3 regions of the Heyndrickxia sp. NPDC080065 genome follow, and region 2 is predicted to be linked to each of the others. Evidence: riboswitches for the same ligand, from Rfam matches in the RefSeq annotation. Region 2 holds a riboswitch; each other region holds the start of a gene.
What was found. Region 2 has a riboswitch for thiamine pyrophosphate ahead of thiT (energy-coupled thiamine transporter ThiT). Riboswitches for the same ligand answer to the same signal wherever they lie in the genome.
Positions count from the first base shown of each region.

Region 1: it holds a riboswitch for thiamine pyrophosphate, as region 2 does, so the genes downstream of both, ACQKP0_RS04590 (ABC transporter substrate-binding protein) here and thiT (energy-coupled thiamine transporter ThiT) in region 2, are expected to answer to the same signal.
Region 3: it holds a riboswitch for thiamine pyrophosphate, as region 2 does, so the genes downstream of both, ACQKP0_RS21810 (YkoF family thiamine/hydroxymethylpyrimidine-binding protein) here and thiT (energy-coupled thiamine transporter ThiT) in region 2, are expected to answer to the same signal.

Region 1 is NZ_JBNNWS010000003.1:216,209-222,760, forward strand. It holds gene ACQKP0_RS04580 (YfcC family protein) at 1-400, shown strand, start outside; gene ACQKP0_RS04585 (M20 metallopeptidase family protein) at 531-1,691, shown strand; TPP riboswitch at 1,786-1,895, shown strand; gene ACQKP0_RS04590 (ABC transporter substrate-binding protein) at 2,028-3,020, shown strand; gene ACQKP0_RS04595 (thiamine-binding protein) at 3,195-3,485, shown strand; gene ACQKP0_RS04600 (ABC transporter permease) at 3,485-4,258, shown strand; gene ACQKP0_RS04605 (ABC transporter ATP-binding protein) at 4,251-4,982, shown strand; gene ACQKP0_RS04610 (TatD family hydrolase) at 5,146-5,922, shown strand; gene ACQKP0_RS04615 (DUF4253 domain-containing protein) at 6,057-6,552, opposite strand, start outside.
Region 2 is NZ_JBNNWS010000002.1:141,517-148,068, forward strand. It holds gene thiT (energy-coupled thiamine transporter ThiT) at 317-889, opposite strand; TPP riboswitch at 1,004-1,104, opposite strand; gene ACQKP0_RS02845 (ammonium transporter) at 1,456-2,712, opposite strand; gene ACQKP0_RS02850 (YkoP family protein) at 2,887-3,453, opposite strand; gene ACQKP0_RS02855 (GNAT family N-acetyltransferase) at 3,639-4,514, opposite strand; gene ACQKP0_RS02860 (SCP2 sterol-binding domain-containing protein) at 4,504-4,854, opposite strand; gene ACQKP0_RS02865 (MFS transporter) at 5,094-6,302, opposite strand; gene ACQKP0_RS02870 (metalloregulator ArsR/SmtB family transcription factor) at 6,391-6,552, opposite strand, start outside.
Region 3 is NZ_JBNNWS010000022.1:25,871-32,422, forward strand. It holds gene ACQKP0_RS21805 (amino acid permease) at 1-1,042, opposite strand, end outside; TPP riboswitch at 1,346-1,456, shown strand; gene ACQKP0_RS21810 (YkoF family thiamine/hydroxymethylpyrimidine-binding protein) at 1,561-2,154, shown strand; gene ACQKP0_RS21815 (ECF transporter S component) at 2,169-2,747, shown strand; gene ACQKP0_RS21820 (ABC transporter ATP-binding protein) at 2,753-4,417, shown strand; gene ACQKP0_RS21825 (energy-coupling factor transporter transmembrane component T family protein) at 4,440-5,153, shown strand; gene ACQKP0_RS21830 (FtsX-like permease family protein) at 5,415-6,552, shown strand, end outside.

The DNA of each region.
Region 1 (6,552 bases), on a different contig from region 2:
AGATGGAAAATTAATGGATTCCGTTTTATATTACGCTTCTTCCCTATTAAGCCATCTATCACCAGCGTTGAACGCAATCGGCATGTTTTTTGTGCAGCTCTTTCTTAACTTCCTTGTTCCGTCAGGGAGCGGTCAGGCCGCACTTACAATGCCTATTATGGCTCCATTGGCCGATCTTGTTGGTGTGACAAGACAGACTGCAGTATTGGCCTTTCAGCTTGGGGATGGCATCACGAATTCCATTTTCCCAACAGCTGGTGTACTCATAGCAGGTCTTGCCGTTGCCGGGATTCCTTTTACAAAATGGTTTAAATGGGTTCTGCCATTTCTATTAATCGAAATAGGTATTGCTATTGTTTTCTTGCTTATCGCACAAGCGATTCACTATGGACCATTTTAAAATAAGGTTGAATTTGGTAATCTTCACGCAAAAAATTCATAAAATTTACAGTTACACGGCGATTTAATAAAGTTTTTCGATTCAAAAGTTTACGAAAAGAGCCCTAAATAATACATTGGAGGATTTAACTATGTTACAAACAAAATTAGTTGATTCAGAATTAAAATCTTGGACAATTGAACAGCGAAGACATTTTCATATGCACCCAGAGCTCTCTGGACAGGAATACAATACGGCTGCATACGTGAAAGAGAAGTTAGCGGAATTCGGAATTCCTGTCGACCCGCGTTTCTCTGCTCCGAATGTGATCGCATATTTTAAAGGAACCGAAGGGAAAAAGACCGTTGCTCTCAGGGCTGATATGGATGCTCTTCCCCTTCAAGAAGAAGGTGACAAGCCATATTTATCCACCGTACCTGGTGTTATGCATGGCTGTGGACATGATGGTCATACTGCGATACTTCTCGCTGTTGCTAAATGGATGAGTTTGAACCCTCACTTAGTAAAAAATAACATCGTTTTTATTTTTCAAAGCTCAGAGGAAGCATCTCCAAGCGGTGCGAAACAACTTGTCAGTGAAGGAATATTAGACGAGGTCGATGTGATTTATGGGATCCATTTAATGTCAAGGCTTCCACTTGGAAAAATTGGCTTTGCGACAGGCTTTGCCATGGCCTCTAGCGATGACTTTGATATTACAATTGAAGGGATCGGCGGTCACGGTGGTCAACCGCAAGACTCGGTAGATCCAATTTATATTGCCACTCATCTTATTCAAAGCTTTCAATCTATTGTTAGTAGAAATTTACACCCCTTGCATCCAGGTGTCATCTCTTTTGGAGGAATGCAAGCAGGAAACTCGTACAATGTCATTCCATCAGAAGTAAAGCTGCAAGGGACGATCCGAGCATTGTCATTTGAAGCCGCTGAATTAATGCACAAAAGAACAGCTCAATTAACCGAGTCCATTTGTGCAAGTTTTGGTGCCAAAGGACATTATGAATTTATTGAAGGAACTCCACCATTATATAATCACCCAGAAGCATGCGAATTTGCTAAGAAAGTGATTAACGATACATTTGGAGGGGAAGCTTTTGAACCAATGGATCCATCGATGGGAGCAGAAGATTTTTCTTACTACTTAAAAGAAAAAACTGGAGCCTTCATTAATGTCGGGATGCAAAGTGAGAAAAGTCAATATCCACATCACCACCCACTATTTGATATTGATGAAGATGCTATCCCTACTGCCATCGAACTGATGATCCAATTGGCTTTGAATGTGGAATAATCCTGGGACACGGGACCAGACCCCATGTCCCACTTGAAAAATAAACGGAGCTGTGTCATAGTATGTTTGAAGAGAAAATAATTAAATACTAATGTTAAAGTTGTAGGGGGACCAGTGTTGCTGGTTGAGATTGTATCCGTAAGATACTGACTCTTTGAACCTGATCTGGTTGAGACCAGCGTAGGGAACATATTGAATACATAGAATGATTGTGTTTGTATGCGCCCTGGGTTTTAAACCTAGGGCGCTTTTGATTTTTTCAGTATGTTAGCTATGAAACTCGCTATTTTGCACTATCCTTTAACAACTTAGTTAGTACAATAGGGGGAGCTTTAATTGAAAAAGTGGTTATTTGTTGTTGTCTGCTCCATGCTTCTTTTATCTGCATGCAGCAGCAAAAATTCAACAAGTGAAAAGAACGGGAAAAAAGGATTAAAACATATATCGGTCGTGTTAGACTGGACGCCTAATACGAATCATACCGGGTTATATGTGGCAAAAGAGAAAGGTTATTTTAAAGATGAAGGATTAGATGTAGACATCATCATGCCTGGGGATGCAGGAGCAGATCAACTTGTTGCTTCTGGAAAAGCTGATTTTGGTGTAAGTTATCAAGAAGGCATTACCCAAGCCCGTATTCAAGGGGTGCCAATTGTGTCTATTGCTGCTATCATTCAGCACAATACATCTGGTTTTGCTTCTCCAAAGGAAAAAAACATTTCTTCTCCTAAGGATTTTGAAAATAAAACCTATGGCGGCTGGGGATCTCCAGTAGAAAAGGCAGTCCTTTCCTCACTGATGAAAAAAGAAAAAGCTAATGTAGAAAAAGTCGATATTGTAAACATGGGAGATACTGATTTCTTTACTGCCGTTAAAAGAGATATTGATTTTGCGTGGATTTATTACGGATGGACAGGTGTTGAAGCCGAACTCCGTAACGAAAAAATAAACATGGTATATTTAACAGATTACTCAGACAAGCTTGATTACTATACACCCGTCCTATCTACAAATGAAAAAATGATCGCAAAAGATCCAGAAACGGTTAAACACTTTTTAGCTGCTGTTTCAAAAGGATATAAATTTGCGATTGATCATCCAGATGATGCTGCCGATATTTTAATAAAAGCGGTACCGGATATTGATGCAAAACTTGTTAAAGCAAGTCAGAAGTGGCTAGCTCCAAAATATCAAGATGATGCTTCACGCTGGGGAGAGCAAAAATTATCCGTTTGGGAAAACTATTCTAATTGGATGTATGATAACGGTCTTCTTGAAAAAAAATTAGATAGTGAAAAAGCATTTACTAATGAATTTTTACCGAAATAGATTTTAAAATAAGGCTTTGTTAATGGTTATTGTTGATAAATGACCTGTATGGTATGCGTGAAGCGATTTCTTTACGAAGTAAAACTAGCTGAACGCATGCCAGACAGGGTTTTATTTGAAACAACAACATTGTTTAACAAAGCTTAAAATAAAAAAATCAGAGGAGATGTAAATATGGCAAATGCACTTGTAAGCATTCAAATTATCCCAAAAACGAAAAATGGAGAAGACGTGATTCCATATGTCGATGAAGCCATTTCAATCATTGATCAATCAGGTGTGAAATATCAGGTCAGTCCATTAGAAACTACGATGGAAGGCGATTTAACCGAGCTTTTTGCCATCATTGAAAAAATGAATGTGAAAATGATGGAGCTAGGCTGCACGAATGTCATTTCACAAATAAAAGTACTCTACCAACCAAGTGGTGCTTCAATGGATGTATTAACGGAGAAATATCGATAATGAAAACATTCATTCAAAAAGGATGGCGGCCATGTTTGGTCATCATCCTTTTATTCATCATTTGGGAATCTGTTACGAAGATTATGGAAGTACCAGCATGGCTGCTACCTGCGCCATCACAAATTTTACAAGAAGCAATCACAGGATGGCCAAATTATTCACATCATTTGCTTTCAACCATTCAACTGGCTTTAATAGGATGCTTGATTGGTAGCAGTGTAGGGATTCTTGTTGCCATTTGTTTACATCGTGTTCCATTTATTCGCGAGTCTTTTTATCCATTATTAATTGTTTCGCAAAACATTCCGGTAATTGTTTTAGCACCATTATTAGTCATTTGGTTCGGTTTTGGCATTTTACCTAAAATTATAGTTATTACACTTGTATGTTTTTTTCCTATTACCGTTGCCGCTTTGGACGGCTTTAGACAAACAAGTCATGAGCTGAAGCACTATATGCAAATGGCTGGAGCAACAAAAGGCCAGATTTTTTGGAAGCTGGAATGGCCATATGCATTGCCAAGTGTTTTTTCTGGTTTGAAAATTTCAGCAACGTATAGTGTGATGGGAGCTGTTATTTCTGAATGGCTAGGGGCTAAAAAAGGAATCGGTGTTTATATGACATTAGCATCATCCTCTTTTCGAACAGATCGCGTGTTTGTTGCAATATTTTTGATTATATTTTTAGCTCTACTATTTTTTGCATTGATCGTTAGGATTGAAAACAGAGTCATAAAATGGCGTCCAAAGGAAGAAGGTCATAAAGATGAGTAAACTTGAGATAAAAAATATATCGAAATCATTTGGGGATCAGCTCGTTTTACAGGATCTTTCTTTTTCAATTAATGATGGGGAATTTGTTTCCATTTTAGGTCCTTCTGGCAGCGGTAAAAGTACTTTATTCCGTTTAATAGGTGGAATCAGCTCCCCAGATTCAGGTGCGATCTACATCGATGGGGAAAAAATAAACGGAAAACGCGGGGCCATCAGCTACACACCACAGGCTTCTTCCCTATTCCCTTGGAGGACCATTCTTGATAATGTTCTGTTAGGGCAAGAAATTGCTGGGAAAATCGATAAAGAGCAAGCAGTGAAAATGATTGAGCGGGCGGGCCTAAAAGGATATGAAAACGAATACCCCCACAAATTATCTGGCGGAATGCAGCAGCGAGTATCCTTTATTCGAAGTATTTTAAGTCCGCAATCGATCATTTGTCTGGACGAACCATTTTCCGCATTAGATGAATTAACAAGACTTGAAATGCAAAAATGGCTCCTATCGATTTGGTCTGAACACAAACGGTCCATTTTATTTGTCACTCACAACATCGAGGAAGCAATCTATCTATCCGATCGGATTATCGTCTTGTCGTCCAAACCGGCCATGGTGAAAAAAGAATTCACCATCCCATTCAAACGACCAAGAAACGAAGACTCATTACTAACAGAAGAATTCCTCCAATGGAAAAAACTTATCTACCAAGAATTAAAAGATTAGGTGTCAGGCACCGTCCGTGGACATTTTCGACTTTTTTCCACCCCACATGGACAGTGGAACAGAGGGTCTGGTCCATTGTTCCAAAACCTTTTTTATTTCCTATGTTTTGTATCATTTGGGACACGGGACCAGACCCTGCGTCCCAACCGCCAGGAGGGATTTTATGTATAGTTCTATTATCGATGCACATATTCATTTAGATTTATATAATGATGACGAACGGAAGAGCATTTTACGGGAAATGGAAAAACATAAAGTTGAGGCACTTATTTCTGTGTCACAGCATTTGACTTCTGCGGAAGCCAATATGGCATTGCATCAGGAAGACAAGCGAATAAAACCCGCTTTCGGATTTCATCCCGAACAGGCTCTACCGGACGAACAGGAATTGGCTGACTTGCAGCATTTTATTGAAAAACATCAGAAGGAAATGATTGCGGTTGGTGAAGTGGGCCTTCCATATTATTTAAGACAAGAGCATAAAGAAGTTCCAATAGAACCGTATATTGAAATACTAGAGTTCTTTATCCAACAAGCCGTTTCACTAAAGAAGCCGATTGTCCTTCATGCTGTTTACGAGGATGCGCCCATCGTTTGTGATTTACTAGAAAAATATTCATATGCGAAGGCTCATTTTCATTGGTTCAAAGGTGATCAGATAACAATCGAACAGATGTCCCGAAATGGATATTTTATTTCAATTACACCGGATGTGCTGTATGAAAAAGAAATCCAGCAACTAGTTAATCAGTATCCATTATCACAGATCATGGTGGAAACAGATGGACCATGGCCATTCGAAGGCCCATTCCAAAATAATATGACCCATCCAAAAATGATCCACCAAACGATTGAACAAATCGCATCTATTAAAGGAATGGCATTGCAAGAAGTGTATAGCATCTTATATGAAAATACGAAACGGTTTTATTCAATATAAAAAGGGACAAAGGATCTGGTCCATTGTCCCACCAAATTTATAAATATGATTCATTTCCCTGTTTAGTAAAGGAAAAGAATCCTGTATTTCGGCTATATATTCGTTGTAAACCGGGACACGAGATCTGTCCCATATTAATCCCACCAAAAGTTCCATTTCTTAGATTTTAATAAAAATCCTGCATAAGCACCAAGTGTAGAGAAGTCCTCTAATACATAGCGGCAAAAAAGAAAGTGTTCTTTGGCAAGATGAAGAGCTTCTTCATTGGTTTTGGGAGGACTTCTCACTTCTAATACCCATGTATCATCTGATACAAGTTTAGGGTATGCACCATATTTTTCATACCAGTGTTTGTAAATTGCTGCTTGTTGTTCTGGTAAAGGACATTCATTAAATCCTCCCATCGGTACCCATAAACTTGCTTCCCATGGTTCTTTCGTTGGAAAGCGAGCAATAATTACCTCTTCTGAATAGATCATTTCATCAAATTGTGTAGTGCTTTCAATTATATTTTCATCAAGTAATGAAGGGGGGTACATACTTTTAATTTGCTCATAAATCGATGCAAACTCAGAGAAATTTTGGGGATTATTTGATTGATTATCTTTATCCATTTCCTCAATTTCTTCC
Region 2 (6,552 bases):
TCTCCTCTTAAAGTATTAGTTAATAATTATTTCTTGCAGCTTTACTAAAAATCCTTTATATCCTTTTTATAAAAACAAAGTATAAATAAAAAATGATAGAGGGCAGCCCGAGGCAATGTTATTGAACACTTTACCTTAGGCTGCCCTCCTTACAATTTTCTACAAAATCAACATCTAAATCCTTAATCAAACGTTTGATTAAAAGATCACTAAACCCTTATTAAACTGATGTTTTTTCTGAATCACCCTACGCGAAAATTGTCACTTAAATATAAGTTTTTCCACAAGGAATGTTGAACTTTTTAAATAGTATCTCTTACGCTAATTTCTTCACTAGGATAGGCGCCATAGAAATAAGAATACCTAAAATAATTGCACAGAGTATGAAAGATCCAATCATTGATGTTCCGTTCGCGATAAAAGAATATAAAACAGCTGATTGCCCTTTTGGAGCATACTTTCCCCAAAAAATAAAGCCTGCAAGAAAGTGCCAAAAATATCGAGCTAAACTTCCGAAAAATACTCCAATAGCGGCCCAGAAAACAGCTTTTCTTCTACTTCCCTCCTGGATGCTGGATTGTATTAAAGGCTGAAAGAAACCAGCTATTCCGATAAATGCAAAAGCGATAAAATATTCGATAAATCCTTGTAAAGGAGTTAAAATACCGCCAGCAGCATCTCCTGTAACAACTTTCAGGAGCCCCCATAATAACCCTGAAACAAAACCCGCTTTTACTCCCCAGCGAAAGGCAACAATAAAGATGGGAACCATCTTAAATGAAATTGAAATAGCTGGGGATAGTTTAATAGATGGTATGAAATCTAAAAGCATAGCAAATGCCGCACATAGTGCTATTTCAATAAGTACAACTAAACGAAAATTTTTCATAAAAAAAATCCCTCCTATGTAATGTTTAATTAATAAACGATACCTCAAGAGGGAATATTTAAGAAAGAATAATTGATCATTATTCATTAAGACTCTTTTTCTATACAAAAACAGCCTTCATTAAAGCCACATCCCTACGCTAGAATTAACTAACAGGTTCGAAGGGTCAGAACTTAATGTTCACTCTCAGCAATATTGCTCCCCTTGTGGTAACGTTATTTAATTGGCACATCCATTGTATACCATTTTCATAAACTATGAAACAATTTTTTCTCTACAAAAAATTTTCAGATATTTTATTAGCAACCTCAAAACGACTTTTCTACAAAAATCGCCAATACCGTATTTAATCAAACGTTTGATTAAATACCTTTAAAACACCGGTATAATAATACTTTCTATAAATTTCATTTGAAAAATTTGCAGAAAAGGCAACTCTCAATAAACTAATCAAACGTTTGATTAAAAGATCGTTAAATCCTAATAAACTAGTATTTCAACTCAATCACACTACGCGAAAATTGTCATTTAAATAAGTTTGTTCCTAACCTCTCGTAACATTTATTTTAACTTGCTTTTCCTTTTGAAATAATTTCCGGATACCCATAGCTGCCATGTTCACTTAAATCAAGACCAACGATTTCTTCTTCTTCAGAAACACGAAGTCCGTTCATGAGCTTTTTCATCACATACAAGATAACAAACGAAACAACAAAAGCATATAAACCTGATACAAATACGCCTATAAATTGCACACCTAATTGATGAAAGCCTCCACCATAAAATAAGCCAGGCGATCCCACTGTTGCCAATTCCTTTGTTGCAAAGAAACCTGTTGATAAAGTTCCCCATACACCTGCTGTTCCGTGAACAGATAAAGCATAGATAGGATCATCAATTTTTCTTTTATCAAAAAATCTCATACTATAAAACACTAATATTCCAGCTACAAAGCCAATTACTACAGATGCCCAAGTAGTGACGAATGCACACGATGCGGTAATAGCTACAAGTCCAGCTAATGCGCCATTTAATATAGTAGTAATATCCGATTTACCTAATACCATCCACGAAATCAGAAGGGCAGCAAATGCACCGGCAGCGGCTGCTAAATTCGTATTTAGCGCAACAAAGCCAAAGAATCCATCTTTAACTGATAGGGTGCTGCCTGCATTAAATCCAAACCATCCAATCCACAGTAAAAGAGTTCCTAATGCTGTAAACACTTGGTTGTGACCAAAAATATTATTCACCGATCCATCTTTATTGTACTTACCAATTCTCGGCTTCAATAAAATTGTAGCAGCTAATGCTGCCATCGCTCCTGTCAAATGGACAACTGTTGAGCCTGCAAAGTCTTGTTTGCCATGTTCAGCTAACCAACCGCCTCCCCAAATCCAATGGGCAATGACTGGATAAACAGCAATTGAAAAGAGGATAGAAAAGATAACATAAGTGGAAAATTTCGCACGCTCTGCAAACCCTCCAAAAGCAATGGTTAATGAGATCGTGGCAAAAGCGAGTTGAAACAAAAAGAAGACTGAAGTAGAGAGATTATTACCATCTATTTCATAACCGGAGTAAAAAAAGTGAGAAAGTCCTATAAAAAAGTTTGAAGAATCACCAAAAATAAAAGCATATCCAACTGACCAAAATATAAGGGATCCAATACCAAATGTAATGATTGTTTTACCAGCAATATGTCCTGCATTTTTCATACGTGCGGATCCGGACTCCAGTAAAATAAATCCACCTTGCATAAGAATAACTAATATTGCCCCCAACATTACCCAAATACTATTCAATAATATTTCTGTTCCCATTGCAATCCTCCTAGTGTTATAAAATATAATAATTTTATGTTATAAAACATAACATACGATCTTATTTGTTATATATTTTAGAGGAGTTTTTATTAATGTCAATAAATATTCATAAATTTTTATTTTCATGTTATGAAATATAACATGAAATTTAGCCCAAAAAAAAGAGGAGGATTAAACCCCCAAATATTTTTCAAATAGCTGTGATTTTGACATAAAAAGATAAGTTGGTTTTTGATTTTTAATTCTGCGGAAGGAAAGCGATGTTGTAGAGAGAAGAAATATAGGCATTTGCGTAATTCTTTTAAACTGAGTGTATATCCCACTTTCTGGATACATTTGCTCAAATCCCAGCTTCTTTACACCTTTGTTAAGCATGGTAATGCCTATAACGCCTTTAATATTGTCAGCTCTTTTATGATCTTCGATAAACTTCGCTAATAAGGGCATCGATTGTTCAACCATTTTATAAATAGCTCTTGTACGCTGTACAGGGTGGTTTATTGAAATCACTTCCCTTAAAATACGGACATTGTGTAAATGGATTTTCAATAAACAGTCGTTTTTCGTAATCAATGTCCCATCCGTTAACAAAAAGTCTTTCCCCTTATATTTTGTAAGCTTCACTCGAAAGATAGCCTTCTTATTATGAAAAGAACCAATATATTTAAGACGTCTTATTAGATGATAAAATGGATCGATAAAAGTCCATATGGAAATAATAGAATATCGTATAAACAAATTATGATATCCCCTTTCAAATAACTCATCTTGTTTAGGATAAACATTTTATATAAATTTAACTCACGAAGGAATAAGGAAATAACATAATACCCTTATGAATAAAATCCCCCTGCTTCACATAAGTTGAAAGAGGAGGAATAAGCTGATACTCGTTCTTATTATTTTTTCCAATACAAGGTTTATTATTTCGCATAATAAATAACTTCATGCTTATTAATAAAACCGGCACTCATATATAGTTTTAAGGCTTTTTCATTGTCGGCATCAACACAAAGTTGAATTTCGTTAATTTGGAACTTATAAAATAATTGGTTTAGCGCCGCTTTAATTAAATTCCTTCCAATACCTTTTTTTCTATGGTCAGGTGATACACCGATGAATTCAATACTGCCTTCTTTATATTCCGGATTAGCTTCAAAGTAAACATAGCCTTGTAATTGTCCATTATTATTTGCTACAATCACTTTTCTTTGATCATTTAAACGATTAAGAATGGTGCTTCCATCATAATATGTCTCCGGAAACAATTGCTGATGCAGGAGTATAAATGATTGATATAGATCTGGGGATATCTCTTGAAGGTGTAGGTTTTGGCAATCATTTTGATGGAATGGTTTTGCACATAATATATTATGGTTTCCCCCTTTGACAAAACCAAGCTGTTTCATAAATCTAGCAGCATGCTGATTATTTTTATTGTAGAAGCCATGAAAACGAACCACCTTAATGGACATTCGTCTTAATAATTCACTCCACATGCCCTGAGCAACCTCATCCCAATTGCTACATTTAATAAAGGGTCCCCATATTTCTGCTTCCTTCGATTCTTTATCTACATCCAAACCAAGAACTCCTATTAACTCGTTATTATCATATGCACCTATTATCGACTCCCGTTTGGGTAAATCAGAAAAATGGTTTTGAAGTGTATATAGGATTTCCTTCCATTGATCTCCACAATAACCAACATGGTGACGAGTATGGCTATTATACTCAGCAATGAAGATTGCTGCAGCAGTTAGATCGGAAATGGGCTGCAAAGATATATTAGAGCTCATATTTTCCCAATAAGTTTTCTAATTTTAAGGCAAGGCCCAAACTTCCTTGTACCTTTAATTTCCCCATAATAAAGGCAGCAGCACTATTCATATTCCCTTGTAAAAACTCTTTGAAATCTGACCCCTTCATTTGCAATGTGCACTTTGGTTCAAGGAAATTCTCCCGCAGTATTTCAGCCGTACCATTTGCAAATACTAATTGATAAGTACCGCCATCGTCACCTAATAAGTCAAATTGATAAATCGCATTTAATTCTTTAAAAGGATTAGGATTATCATTCAACATCTTTTCTATGTCCTGCCATAGCTGATCAATCGTTAAATTAGTTATGTCATTCATTTTTATCAGTCTCCTATTATTTGCTCTTTTCTAGTAATTTGTTACGTTTGAATCAAGATTGACATTAGGATATACAAAATATACGATATTGTAACAAACGTCAAGAAAACAACTTTTTATATGAGGAAGGCTTTAAATTCAGTTAATCTACCGGACATACCCATTATATTACAATCGTTTCTGAATAGTCTAATTATATTTTGCATAAAAGTACCATAAAGATGGAATTTCACCTAATTTTATTCATTAGCTGGATACCTAGATTTTTTTATTGTGAAGGTAAAAATAAGAAAAAGAGATACAAAGATAAAAGAGATTCCGCCAATAAAACCTAATAATCGTGGTTCAATAAACTCTAATGCACTTCCAGCTAAAAACATAGAAATTCCAAGCATAGTATTAGAAATGGTAGCTAAGAGGCCAAACATACTACCCTGATGTTCATCAGAAATTTCATTCATTAAAACCGTATCGAAGCAGGCATTTCCAATCCCTGCCACAAAAGCAGTAAAGCAAAAAATAACAAAAGCAAGTATCGGAAAATGGGTCTTACTCAACAAAATTAATAATACTCCCTCCAGCATTAAGGAGATCAGCCCTGTCGAGAGATAATGCTTTTTTAGTCTGTTTGCGACAGAAAAGCTGGTAATGAGACCAATACCGAGTGCTCCGTAAAATAGACCTACACCGAAATCACCGAGTTTATATATTTCCACAGCATATACACTAATAAGTACATTATCGATTCCGTTTATCATAGGTATTAAAAACTCACATAATAATATTATTTGTAAAGGTACCGACATCATTATTATTTTTTTCAAAGCTGAAAACCGAACAGGTTCATGGTGTTGATTCGTTTCATTTTCCTTCTTTTCCGGAAATGTAATCGTAGATATCAGCCATCCTGCAGCCAAAAAGGATATTCCATTAAGCCAAAAGGTCATGTTCGGTCCAAATAAATACGACACAACTCCACCCGAAAAAGCACCACCTACTAGAACGATACCAACCATTACTTGTTCCAAACTGTTCACTTTAAGAAGATGTTTTTTTTGAACGAGACGAGGAATCGATGCTTTTCTAGTGGGTGCATAAATCGCTTCCCCTACTGCCAGCACAAAGGAGCTTACATAAACAATCCAAATATCCTCCTTACTATTCACAAGCAGAAATGACAACGCAAATAAAATCCTCGCTAAATCTGTAGTTACTAGAATCCCTTTTCTCGAAAAGCGATCTGCTAGCCTCCCTCCTATTGGCGCGAAAATCAAAAAGGGTAACAGCCGCAGCGCCATCGTTATCCCAACTGCAAAACCCGACCCAGTGATTTGTAATAACATAGCAAGAACCGCTACTTGACTAAAACGATCGCCCATTCCATTAATCATACCCGCTAAAAACAATTTCTTATACTGCTTATTTTCTTTTAAAAATGAAAATACCATCCCATTCACCTACTTTTATATAGATCTAATTAAATAATTATCTAATTAGTTTCGCAAAAAAATATGGATAAAAATAGCCATATTTTTTCTAACGTAACCACCACAGTTCAGGTGGATTCATTTCATATTGATTGTTGTCTCGATACATGAATTGGCACATAATCAATTCTCGTCTTAATGTTGCATAATCCTCATGATATTGTTTCAAATATTCGTTTACTTCTTTTTCAGGATACACCTTTCCAAACTC
Region 3 (6,552 bases), on a different contig from region 2:
ATGCCGCTACTGGAATACCACGTTTATTGATCTTTCCAAAGAACTTTGGAGCTTGTCCTTCTTTTGCCATAGCATATAAAATTCTTGTTGATGCATAGAGACTTGAGTTACCAGCTGATAAGACGGCTGTTAAGATGACTGCGTTCATTAAAGAAGCAGCAAAGGCAAGTCCCGCCTTCTTAAACACTAATGTAAAAGGACTAACCATGATATCCTCGCTCTTCAAGCTTTCAGTTGTATAAGGAATGATTAAACCGATTACGATGATGGCAAGTACATAAAATAAAAGTATTCGCCAAAAAATGCTTTTGATTGCTTTTGGAACGTTTTCCCTTGGATTTTCACTTTCTCCAGCAGCGACACCAACAATTTCTGTCCCTTGAAAGGAAAAACCAGCTGTTAGAAACACACCTATGACTGCTAAGATTCCTCCGTGGAACGGAGCGTCTCCAATCGTGAAGTTTTTAAAGCCGACGGCATCGCCCTTCATAATTCCAAATATCATTAAGAAACCAACAATGATGAAAATAATGATGGTAGCGACTTTGATAAACGAAAACCAATATTCCCCTTCTCCATATCCTTTAACGGAAAGGATATTGATACCGAAAATGATGAGTATAAAAAGCCCGCTCCATAACCATGATGGGCTATTAGGGAACCAGAACTTCATTACTAGTGTAGAAGCGGAAAGTTCTGCAGCAAGTGTAATCGCCCAGCTGTACCAATAGTTCCAGCCTAATGCAAACCCTAATGCAGGGTCAATAAACCGAGTAGCATATGTGCTGAAGGCGCCGCTTGTGGGCATAAAGGAAGCAAGTTCACCGAGACTGGTCATAATGAAATAGACCATGACACCAATAATCAGATAGGCGAGTAATGCCCCTCCAGGTCCTGCTTGATAAATAGCGGCTCCACTTCCTAGAAAAAGCCCTGTACCAATTGATCCGCCAAGTGATATCATCATCAAATGCCGCGCCTTTAAGCTGCGTTTTAATTCACCATTTTGGGTGACGTTAGTTTGTTCTATTTGATTACCCATAATTATGGCACCTCTAACATTCGTTCATTATTCCTATAGTAACTAGTATAAAATCTATCAGATGGATATTTATTTATGAAAATTAATATTAATAACTATATAACGATATCATAAACCAAAAGCAATGAAAATAGAAAGTGTATATTTTACCATGTAAATGAATTTTATTGCATAAAAAATATTTTTCTAGAATAATATAAAAAGATGATAATTAGACATTTTCAGAAAAAATAAAATTAAGTATCTTTACACATGATTCTTTGTCATGTATGATAAGTGCGAATAATAAAACTGCATATAACCTATCTGCACTAGGGGTGCTGAAATAGCTGAGATGTGAACGTGGAAGAGCGTTCCGATCCCTTATTACCCGATCTAGATAATACTAGCGTGGGGAAGTGTAGTAGTATTTTGTAAATCATTTTGGTTACATTTATTTGGATACTACTGCATCTTCCGTGAGATGCAGTTTTTTTATTCTCTAAAAAGATTAATTTCTATATTGGAGGAGAATTTTTATGACACAATCATGCGGAACAAGTAGAATTGTAGGTTTTCGTTTTTCGCTTTACCCAATGACAGATGAGTTTGTAGACATTATTTTATCCACCCTTGAACAAGTGGATACTTCTAAAGTATGGGTTAAAACAGATGATATAAGTACAGTGATTCGAGGGAAAATGGAGCATGTATTTGATGTAGCTAAAGCGATTTATTTATTATCTGCACAAACTGAAAAACATGTCGTTCTAAATGGAACTTTTTCAATCGGATGTCCAGGGGATTCAGATGGGGATGTCTTTATGTCAGCTGATGGTGTACGAATGAATGAAGATAAGATAAAGAACTTACATATTGAGGCGCCGACACAATTCGCTCTCTATCCTATGAATAATGAATCATATATGCAAATTATTGCTGATGTTGTTGATTTGGCTAAGGAAAAGGGCACATTTACAAGTGGAATCCACTATGCTAGTCGATTAGATGGTGATGCTCATGATGTATTTGCTACTTTAGAGCAGTCCTTCCATTACACACAGGAAAAAGTAAACCATGTGACAATGACGGTCAATATTTCAGCGAACAGTCCATCAAGGAAAAATAAATAAGGGGGGCAGGAACAATGTCGAAATGGAATCTACGTGAAATTGTTGTAATGTCGGTATTAGGGATTGTCTTTGCTATCGTTTATTTATTATTTGCCCAGCTGGGGAATGTCTTTTTTGGATTAGTTGGTCCGATAGGTTACGAACCGATCTTTGGAATCTGGTTTATTGTTTCTATTATTGTAGCGAATATTATTCGTAAACCTGGTGCGGCGGTTCTTTCTGAAACGATTGCTGCATTTGTAGAAATTTTAATTGGAAATGCAGTTGGGCCTAGACTATTAATCTCTGGCTTTATCCAAGGACTTGGTGCAGAGGCTGTATTTGCTGCAACTGGATGGAAGCGTTATTCCACCTGGGTGTTAATGCTTGCTGGAGTGGGTGCATCCATTTTTAGTTTTGCCTGGGGGTATTTTATTTCAGGCTTTGCCACACTTTCAACTACTTACGTGTTATCGATGCTTGTCATAAGAATGATATCCGGTGCACTACTTGCTGGTTTGCTTGGAAAATATATTAGTGAAGGATTGGCCAAAACGGGAGTACTCAACGGAATGCCACTGGGCAAAGAGATAAAAAAGAGAAAAGCGGCGTGATAACAATGGAGCCAAGTAAAGAAATATTAGAGGTTTCGAATCTTTCACTTTCGTATGAGGATGAATCAATTTTAAAAAATATATCATTCTCTTTAGATAAGGGAGAAAAACTTCTTTTATTAGGGCCAAGCGGATCGGGAAAGAGCTCTTTAACTCTCTGTTTAAATGGGCTAATCCCACGTTCTATTGAAGGTAATCGAACGGGAACTATTTGTTTTAGAGGAAAAGAAATTGAAGCATATGCTGCAGGGGAATTAAGCAGGCACATAGGGGTTGTGTTTCAAGATCCTGAATCACAATTTTGCATGCTTACAGTAGAGGATGAAATTGCGTTTGGTTTAGAAAATATAAACATACCTAGAGAAGAAATGGTGAAAAAAATAGATAGATCCCTTTCTTTAGTTGGTCTTGAAAAATATAAGTATGCTCAAATTTCTACATTGTCGGGGGGAATGAAACAAAAGCTAGCTCTTGCATGTGTGATTGCCATGGAGCCAGAAATCCTCATTCTCGATGAACCTACTGCATTATTGGATCCAGCTGCAACAAAGGAGTTTGTACAAACCATTGATTCACTTCAAAAGAAGCTGGATTTCTCACTGATTGTGATTGAGCATAAGCTTGATTATTGGATCCCATACCTTGACCGCTGTCTTGTTCTGACACAAACTGGGAATCTCATGTATGATGGTTTATTGAAAGAAGGATTGGTTAATCATTTTGAGGAAATGAAAGAGCTGGGTTTGTGTTTACCTAAGGTAACGATTTTTGGTCAACAATTTAAGGCGGATTTTTTTTCGTTCACGTTGGATGAATTAGTCAAGGAGTTGGATGAAAAATATGTCCAAAATTTATTCATGCCGACTATTTCATCTCCATCCAAAACATTGATTGAAATGAAAAACGTTTCATTTTTGCGTGGAAGTGAACCTATATTAAAAAATATTGATTTAACGATCGGGAAGGGTCAATGGACAGCCATTATTGGTCCAAATGGCGCCGGCAAGTCTACCTTATCATTGCTGTTAGCAGGGTTATTTACGGCAAAGCATGGGGAAATCATTTTTGAGAATAAATTATTAAAGGACTTATCGGAATTAGAAAAGCGGAATTCCATTGGATATGTTTTTCAAAATCCAGAGCACCAATTTATAACTGACACTGTATTTGATGAAGTGGCATTTGGTTTGAAAATGAAAAAAACTGGGTACAAGGATATCGAGACCAAGGTTGAGAATGTTCTTTCAGCTTGTCGATTAACTGAACTAAAGAACAATAATCCCTTTTCGCTAAGTCAGGGACAAAAGAGGAGATTAAGTGTAGCTACAATGCTTATTGATGATCAAGACTTGCTTATTCTTGATGAGCCCACCTTTGGGCAGGATGGAAAGGCAACCGACGAATTAATGAAACTCGTTGAAGACCGTGTTAAATCAGGGATGACAGCATTGATGGTGACACATGATATGGAATTGGTCGCAAACTATGCCCATCAAGTGATTGTACTTTCAAATGGGGAAGTCTCCTTTCAAGGAACACCCCATGATCTATTTTCCATGCATACTGAACAAATTGAGAAAGCAAATCTTGAATTGCCTTTACGATATGCAGTAGTGAAACAGTGGAGAAATAGAGGTGAGTTAGTTGCGACTTCAGTCGTTAAATCCTAGTATAAAAGCATTTACAGTCTTGATGTCTGTCTTGCTTCTAGCTTTTGTTTTTGATCCGGTTACACCGCTGCTTTTCTTGCTTTTTACGATTTTGATCACTTTTATTTTTGGTAAGGTAATGCCTAAAAAATGGTTCGTTCGATTTCTCCCTTTTATTATCATTGCATTTGGATATGTATGGACAACAACGATATTTTCTAATCCACCGAATGGTGTAAATGTGCTGACTTATGTTAAATTTGGTCCAATCGAGATCACTAATTATGGATTGAGTACGGGATTATCCTTAGGACTTAGAGTTCTTTGCTTTGCTGCACTTTCTCTCATGTTTATTTTAACTACGGACACAACAAAGTTTATGCTAAGCCTTTTGCAGCAGTGCAAACTTCCACCCAAACTTGTATATGGGATCTTGGCAGGTTATCGATTTTTGCCTTTATTAAAGGAAGAATTCACTATCATTAGAAATGCTCATCGAATACGAGGAGTGCATTGGGAGAAGGGGCTGAAGGGGAGAATTCAACTAGTAAAGAAATACACCATTCCACTGTTGGCAAGCGCTATTCGAAAGGCAGAACGAACAGCAATTGCGATGGAATCAAAAGGATTTGCAGGTAGTAAGGAACGAACATTCTATCATGAGTTGAAGATATCAGGTAAGGATTGGTTGTTTTCGCTGTCGATGATATGTATTTTTTGTGTTTGTTTATTCGTATCTAAAACATGGTTTCAATAAGAAAAATCTATATATAAAGTAATATTGATAACCTCATTAAGTGAGGTTATTTTTTCATAAAAAAATTAGTTTATAAGTATTATAGTGTTGGAAAATTAATAAATATTTACAAAAATGTAACTAATAATAGAATCAATATTCGGAATAGTTTATAATTTTTTTATAAAAACCACGTTCATAAATCTTAAGGAGGGATTAAAAATATTTATTTTTTTAAAAACTACATTACGCGAACGTTGGCCTCTATTTTTAACATTATTTATGATTCTAAGCTGTTTAGGATTAGGTTACTTAAGTTCACAATCAGTCAGTAATCGGATTGTTATTCAAGCGAAGGATGATTTAAAAAAGCATTGGCGTTATCAATACGATATTCTCGTTCTGCCAAAGCAGGAAAAAGCAACAAAAGGGTTAGAGGATGGGTGGGTAGCACCTCAAGCCAGCGTTGCAAGCTATGGCGGCATCTCCATGAATGACTTGAAAAAAATTCGATCTATTACCGGTGTAAAAGTGGCAGCTCCGTTATCACTCCTTGGCTATTTCGATTTCGATCAATTATCCGCAAACTATAATAAAGCAGAAACAGGAAGCTTTCATATTATTCGTACAAAAGTAACAGCCTTCGATGGTTTGCATACCCATATTTTTGGGGACCATTCCCACATTAGTGAATATGCTGGTTCGGCTACAGAAAGTAGTATTCTTTCCCAAGCTTATAAAGAGGAAAATGGTGGTTTTGTCAATTATATGCCTCCAGGCGGTAGTTTAAGATTCCCGAATGAGATGATGCTTATCGCGATAGATCCAGCTGCAGAAGAGGAAATTTACAAGCTATCGAATAGTATGACAGATGGTGAAAATTTAACAAATGCAACCATCGAATATGATCAAGGAATGCCGATTCTTCCGATATTAGCTCTTACTAATCAAAAATATGATGTAAATGAAACGTTGACGATTACAGAAATTCAAGTTCCGAAAAAAGTTTCTAAAAATGATTTGAAAACTGGTGCTACAAACTATTTGAATTCTTTGCCAAAAAAAGAAGTAACAAAGCTCTCCCTTCCTACCATGTCAGAGGAATGGAGATATAAACAAGTCAATTTATTATTAGACGAAAACAACTCTTATGTTGAAGAACCTTATATGGTGACATTTGCGGAACGAGATCTAAGAAGATATACCCCTCTTCAATATAAAATTGTCCAAAATGAAAGCGGAGCCATTCCACAACTAGAACTAAAATCAACAGTAAGAGCAGAAGGTGTTGATAAAAATCTCGATATGCCTATATATCGTCAGAAAATAAAAGAAGATGAAATGGTTCCTTTCGCTATTGATATTGTTGGCTACTATGATTCAGACAAAATTAAGCCGCAGCTTGCTAGCTCTTGGAAAA